2 regions of the Massilia sp. CFBP9012 genome follow, and region 2 is predicted to be linked to the other one. Evidence: predicted binding sites of a transcription regulator. Region 2 holds the regulator's gene; the other holds the start of a gene.
The links. Region 2 encodes NrdR, which represses ribonucleotide reductase genes. Its sites were predicted from a motif close to CACNANATNTNGTG; they were not measured.
Positions count from the first base shown of each region.

Region 1: the regulator NrdR is predicted to act here: its motif matches at 1,091-1,104, upstream of SOM61_RS10830 (ribonucleoside-diphosphate reductase subunit alpha).

Region 1 covers NZ_JAXCWM010000005.1:388,127-391,540, forward strand. The annotation lists gene SOM61_RS10825 (sigma-54-dependent transcriptional regulator) at 1-793, shown strand, start outside; gene SOM61_RS10830 (ribonucleoside-diphosphate reductase subunit alpha) at 1,385-3,414, shown strand, end outside.
Region 2 covers NZ_JAXCWM010000008.1:89,543-92,956, forward strand. The annotation lists gene SOM61_RS14730 (PilW family protein) at 1-660, opposite strand, end outside; gene pilV (type IV pilus modification protein PilV) at 657-1,193, opposite strand; gene nrdR (transcriptional regulator NrdR) at 1,303-1,770, opposite strand; gene glyA (serine hydroxymethyltransferase) at 1,838-3,085, opposite strand; ZMP/ZTP riboswitch at 3,195-3,314, opposite strand.

The sequences.
Region 1 (3,414 bases), on a different contig from region 2:
CGAGGAGCGCGACGGCTTCTTCCAGGCCGCCAACGGCGGCACCCTGATGCTGGACGAGGTGGCGGACCTGCCGCTGGCGATGCAGGTCAAGCTGCTGCGCGCGATCCAGGAGCGGCGCGTGCGCAAGATCGGCGCCACGAGCGAGGAACCGGTCGACGTGCGCATCATCAGCGCCACCCACCAGGACCTGGCGCGCTGCGTCGAGACGGGCAAGTTCAGGCAAGACCTGTTTTATCGCCTGAACGTGATCGAGCTGGCGCTGCCGCCGCTGCGCGAGCGGATGGACGACCTGGCCCTGCTGGCCGATGGCATCCTGAACCGCTTGGCCGGGCCGGGGCAGGCGTCGCTGGGGCCGGACGTGCTGGAGGCCTTGAAGGCGTATTCCTTCCCCGGCAATGTGCGCGAGCTGGAGAACGTGCTGGAACGGGCGCTGGCGTTTGCCAACGATGGCGCGATCCAGGTCGGGGACTTGTCGCTCAAGGCGGCACGGCCGGTGGAAGCAGGGCGGAGCGAGACGATGACGCTCACCGCGCCGCCGACGCCGGTCCCGCCACCGGTGGAAGTGGTGCAGGCGCCGCCGCCCGGGCCGATGGCCGCCCTGGTCGCCCTCGGCCCCGCCGAATTGCCGAGCAACCTGCCCGAATATCTCGAACAGGTCGAGCGCGACATCATCGGGCGGGCGCTGCAGCAGACCCAGTTTAACCGCACTCAGGCGGCGAGCCTGCTCGGGATCAGCGTACGTCAGCTGCGCTACCAGATGCAGAAACTGGACATCTGCGCTCCCGAGGACTGATCGCCTGCCGATGGCCGATGTCCCACTTGTTGTTACTTTCCGGTAATTAAACTGGTGCACAATGCACGGCTATAGGGCAGGGCTGCCCTATATTGACGAGTGAGAAAACGGATGGCCGCCTGGTCACTTTTCCGTAAATTTCCCTGATGTTAGTACTCGCTCACGGCGAGGTCCCCTTCTGTTGGGCGACCGCTAAATGTCAAGGCTCGCGAACGTTAAAACCAAAAATTTTGGCCATTTATTCGCTTGCCTGTACGGCAAATCAGGTACTACAATTAGTCTGATATCAAAGCTCGGCACTAGATGTAGTGGTAGCAGACTGAAAGATACTAGCGGAGTCGCTAGCAGCGAGTTGTCCGCGGGTTGTCCACAAGTTGCCCACAAGTTTGTTCATCGGACAGTCAATCAGTCACTTGCCGACACGCTTTATTTAATTTTATTTGTACCCTGCTTTTCTGGTTTGCCAGCCTGGGCCACCGGTTGGCGGGGTATCGTTTTTCTACAATTTTGTTGACGGACCGGGGCGCGCAAGACGCAAGACGGTCCCCGTGTAAACAAGTAGTGGTCCCGACCGCTCATCCTGGAGGCTCAATGCAAACAGCACAGAACATCTCGATCAACCAACACGTCACCCCAGGATCGGCGTCGACCAGCCAAACCCCGGCAGAGATCGTCGCGCGCGGCGATTACCGCGTCATCCGCCGCAACGGCGCCGTCGTCGCCTTCGAGCCGAACAAGATCTCGGTCGCGATGACCAAGGCCTTCCTGGCCGTGGCCGGCGGCCAGGGCGCGGTCTCGGCGCGCATCCGCGAACTGGTGGAACAGATGACTGGTAACGTCGTGGCCGCGCTGGTGCGCCGCCAGCCGAACGGCGGCACCTTCCACATCGAAGACGTGCAGGACCAGGTCGAGCTGTCGCTGATGCGTTCGGGCGAACACGACGTCGCGCGTGAATACGTGCTGTACCGCGCCAAGCGCATGGACGAGCGCCGCGCCGCCAAGGAAGCCGCTGGCGGCGCCCCGGTCGCCGCGCCGCAGATCCACGTGGTCGATGGCGGCGAGCGCCGCCTGCTGGACATCAACGACGTCCACGCCCTCGTCAACGCCGCCTGCTCGGGCCTGGAAAAGCACGTCGACGCCGACGCGATCGTCGCCGAGACCCTCAAGAACCTGTACGACGGCGTGCCGGTCGAAGAGCTGTACAAGTCCGCCATCCTGGCCGCCCGCGCGCTGATGGAAAAAGACCCTGCCTACAGCCAGGTGACCGCCCGCATCCTGCTGCACACGATCCGCAAGGAAGTCTTCGAACACGAAGTGCCGCAAGCCGGCGCCGCTGCCGAATACCTGACCTACTTCCCGCAATACATCGCCAAGGGCATCCACAACGAGCTGCTGGACGAAGAGCTGGGCAAGTACGACCTCGAGCGCCTGGCGAAAGCCATCGTCGCCGACCGTGACCTGCAGTTCGGCTACATCGGCCTGCAGACCCTGTACGACCGCTACTTCCTGCACGTGCGCGACGTGCGCATCGAAATGCCGCAGGCCTTCTACATGCGTGTCGCGATGGGCCTGGCCCTGCGCGAAGACGACCGCGAAGCGCGCGCCATCGAGTTCTACAACCTGCTGTCGTCGTTCGACTTCATGAGCTCGACCCCGACCCTGTTCAACTCGGGCACCCGCCGCTCGCAGCTGTCGTCGTGCTACCTGACCACCGTCGGCGACGACCTGGAAGGCATCTACGACGCCATCAAAGAGAACGCACTGCTGTCGAAGTTCGCCGGCGGCCTGGGCAACGACTGGACGCCAGTGCGCGCGCTGGGCTCACGCATCAAGGGCACCAACGGCCGTTCGCAGGGCGTGGTCCCGTTCCTGAAAGTGGTCAACGACACCGCCGTGGCGGTGAACCAGGGCGGCAAGCGCAAGGGCGCGGTCTGCGCCTACCTGGAAACCTGGCACCTGGATATCGAAGAATTCCTGGACCTGCGCAAGAACACCGGCGACGACCGCCGCCGCACCCACGACATGAACACCGCGAACTGGATTCCGGATATGTTCATGAAGCGCGTGATGGAAAAGGGCGCCTGGACCCTGTTCTCGCCTTCCGAGACCCCAGACCTGCACGACCTGACCGGCAAGGCCTTCGAAAAAGCTTACCTGGCCTATGAAACCAAAGCGGCCAACGGCGAAATGGCGGTCTTCAAGAAGATCGAAGCCATGGACCTGTGGCGCAAGATGCTGTCGATGCTGTTCGAGACCGGCCACCCATGGATCACCTTCAAGGACCCATGCAATATCCGTTCGCCGCAGCAGCACGTAGGCGTGGTGCACTCGTCGAACCTGTGCACCGAGATCACCCTGAACACCAGCGCCGACGAAATCGCCGTCTGCAACCTGGGCTCGGTGAACCTGCCGCAGCACATGAAGGGCGATGGCCTGGACCACGTCAAGCTGCAAAAGACCATCCGCACCGCGATGCGCATGCTGGACAACGTCATCGACATCAACTACTACGCGGTGGAAAAGGCGCGCAACTCGAACCTGCGCCACCGTCCGGTGGGCATGGGCGTCATGGGTCACCAGGACTGCCTGCACATGATGCGCATCCCGTTCGCGTCGCAGCA
Region 2 (3,414 bases):
ATCGAGCGCGCCCAGCTCGGTCGCATTGACGTAGCGCTCCGGGACCCGGTCGCCGTCGGCATCCAGGCCGTACAACACCTGGAAGCCTTCGACGCCGCCCGCCACCGCATCCGACGACCAGCTGCTCGCGCCCCGGTACTTGCAACGCAACTCGGCATCGCCCTGGGCATTGCGCGCGACGTAGAAGATGCTCCAGCCTTCTTCGTCGCGGTGCACGGGAAAACCCGCACAATCGAGGGTGTCGCCATCGCCATTGGGCGCTGCGCCGCTGCCGGGAAAGCGCAGGGCCAGCACGTCGCTGCCATTGGCTTCATCGGGCAAGACCGCATCGATGCCGACGCCGGTGCGCTCCAGCGAACTGGCATCCAGGCCGGCCAGCCGCGCCGGCGCTGCCGCCGGCGCGGCCGCCGCCGGATCTGCGCCGGGATGCGCGGCCCAGTCGACGTGCGCCGCCAGGCGGATCGCACGCGCCAGCGCATCGACGGCATAGCGGCCGCTATCGTCCATCTCGGACGCTTCCATCACGGCGGCATGCGCGCGCACGCTGTTAATCAGCAGCGAGCCGCTGGCCAGCAGCACCGCCAGCCCGAGCGCCATCGCCACCATCAGTTCGGCGATGGTCAGGCCGGCCTGGCGCCCGAATGTGCTGAAGACCCTCATCGCGCCACCAGCAACACATAGCCCGGCCCGTCCTGTGTGCCATGCCAGCCGATCTTGATCGCCACCGGCGCAGTCGCTTCGCCGCTGCACGCCCATCGGTAGCGGCTGTGCGCCGCATCCCACGGCGCGCCGTCGCGGCAGACCGCGATACGGCCCGATGGAAAGCCCCGGTGCAGCGCCAGGCGCGTCTCGCGCAGATCGTAGGCGGCCAGCGCCAGCGGATCGCAGGCGCCCGCGCCGATGCATGGCGCGCCACCCGCGGGCGGGCCAGCATCGAGCGCCGTGTAATCGAGCGGAAAATAAGGGTTGGCGCCGTCCGGCAGGCTGGCCACGTGGGTGTTGGCCTGCATGCGTGCGGCCAATGAGGTGGCCAGCATCGCCGCTTCTGAACTCAGCGCTGCATGCTGGCGCGTGCGCTGCGCCGCCAGTTGGGCCGCACTGGCGCCGACCACGCCGACTGCGAGCACGAACATGGCCACCAGGATTTCGATCATGGTGAAACCGCCCGGGCGGCCGGGGAGATGCGCCTGCATGCCATCCTCCGCTAACGATGTGCGAGCAGAGAAGTTATCAGACAGGACTCAGGCGCCCATGCGTGGACGCAAGGATGCGCAGGGCGAAAAAAGGAACTTGGAAACGACGTCAGTTGTCGAGCTTGCGCTGGTGGCCGACTTCGGCCAGCGCCGCCTGGAAGGAATCCAGGTCTTCGAAATTCTTGTAGACGGAAGCGAAGCGGATATAGGCGATCTTGTCGAGGCGCTTGAGCTGCTCCATCACCAGCTCGCCCACATACACGCTGTCGACTTCGCGCCGGCCGCTGGTGAGCAGCTTTTCCTCGATCGAGGCGACGGCGCCATCGATCGCCTCGGCCGATACCGGGCGCTTGCGCAGCGCCAGCATCAGGCTGCCGCGCAGCTTGGAGGATGCAAATTCGGTGCGGCTGCCATTCTTCTTGACGATGATCGGCATCGACAGCTCGATGCGCTCATAGGTGGTGAAGCGCTTGTCACACTTGCCGCAGCGGCGCCGGCGCCGGATGGCATCCCCTTCCTCCGATACGCGGGTATCGAGGACTTGTGTTTCTTCATGCTGGCAAAAGGGACATTTCATGGGGCCGGGGCTGCAGTATTGCTGGATGATGCGACCGGACCGGCGAACCGGTCCGGGAGAATTGCAATTAACGCGCGTAGACCGGGTACTTGTCGGTCAGCTTCTTGACTTCGCCCTTGACGCGCTCGATGGTCGCGGCGTCGTGCGGGTTGTCCAGCACGTCGGCGATCAGGTTGCCCACGGTGACCGCGTCTTCTTCCTTGAAGCCGCGGGTGGTGAAGGCCGGGCTGCCCAGGCGGATGCCCGAGGTGACGAATGGCTTCTGCGGGTCGTTCGGGATGCCGTTCTTGTTGCAGGTCATGTGAGCCTGGCCCAGGATCGCTTCCGCTTCCTTGCCGGTGAGGCCCTTGGCGCGCAGGTCGACCAGCATCACGTGCGATTCGGTACGACCCGAAACGATACGCAGGCCACGTGCGATCAGGGTTTCAGCAAGTGCTTTCGCATTCTTGACGACCTGCTTCTGGTATTGCTTGAACTCCGGCGACAGCGCTTCCTTGAACGCGACGGCCTTACCGGCGATCACGTGCATCAGCGGGCCGCCCTGAATGCCAGGGAAGATCGCCGAGTTGATGGCCTTCTCGTGCTCGGCCTTCATCAGGATGATGCCGCCGCGCGGGCCGCGCAGCGATTTGTGGGTGGTCGAGGTGACGAAGTCGGCGAACGGCACCGGGTTCGGGTATTCACCAGCGGCGATCAGGCCGGCGTAGTGGGCCATGTCGACCATGAAGTAGGCGCCGACATCTTTGGCGACCTTGGCGATGCGCTCGAAATCGATACGCAGGGCGAACGCCGACGCGCCGGCGATGATCATCTTCGGCTTGTGCTCGTGGGCTTGCTTCTCAAGGGCTTCGTAGTCGATGTCTTCTTCTGGGGTCAGGCCGTACGAAACGACGTTGAACCATTTGCCGGACATGTTCAGCGACATGCCGTGGGTCAGGTGGCCGCCTTCGGCCAGCGACATGCCCATGATGGTGTCGCCCGGCTTGAGCATGGCGAAGAACACGCCCTGGTTGGCTTGCGAACCCGAGTTCGGCTGGACGTTGGCGGCTTCAGCGCCGAACAGTTCCTTCAGGCGGTCGATCGCCAACTGCTCGGCGACGTCGACGTATTCGCAGCCGCCGTAGTAGCGCTTGCCCGGATAGCCTTCGGCATATTTATTGGTCAGCTGCGAGCCCTGCGCTTCCATCACGGCAGGCGAGGTGTAGTTCTCGGAGGCGATCAGCTCGATGTGGTCTTGCTGGCGAACGTTTTCTTTTTGAATTGCATCCCACAGTTCCGGGTCGATATTGGCGAGCGTATGATCTTTGGCAAACATGTAAAACTCCAATCGATAGTAATCCAGGCAACTGGTGGCATAGGAAGGCGGGAGCCGGGGCGGGCCGTAGGCACGGGCGCAGGCAACCGCGGTCGAACGCGTACCGGTTGATGGCTGCCCAGGCGAACGGCGTATGGCGTCTCACGTTCCCCGGTGGGTGCCCACCTTTGCCGCGCCGTGCATCCGAATGGTGCGCACACGCGGTGTTTCGCCAGTTACGTGAGACGTAAGGACTCCAAATTGTACTGAACTCCCCATCGTAGGGCAAGGAAACCGCTGTGCCGGCCGAGAATGCGCGCCCCTCAGCGGACTGATGGTCGTTTCGGCTA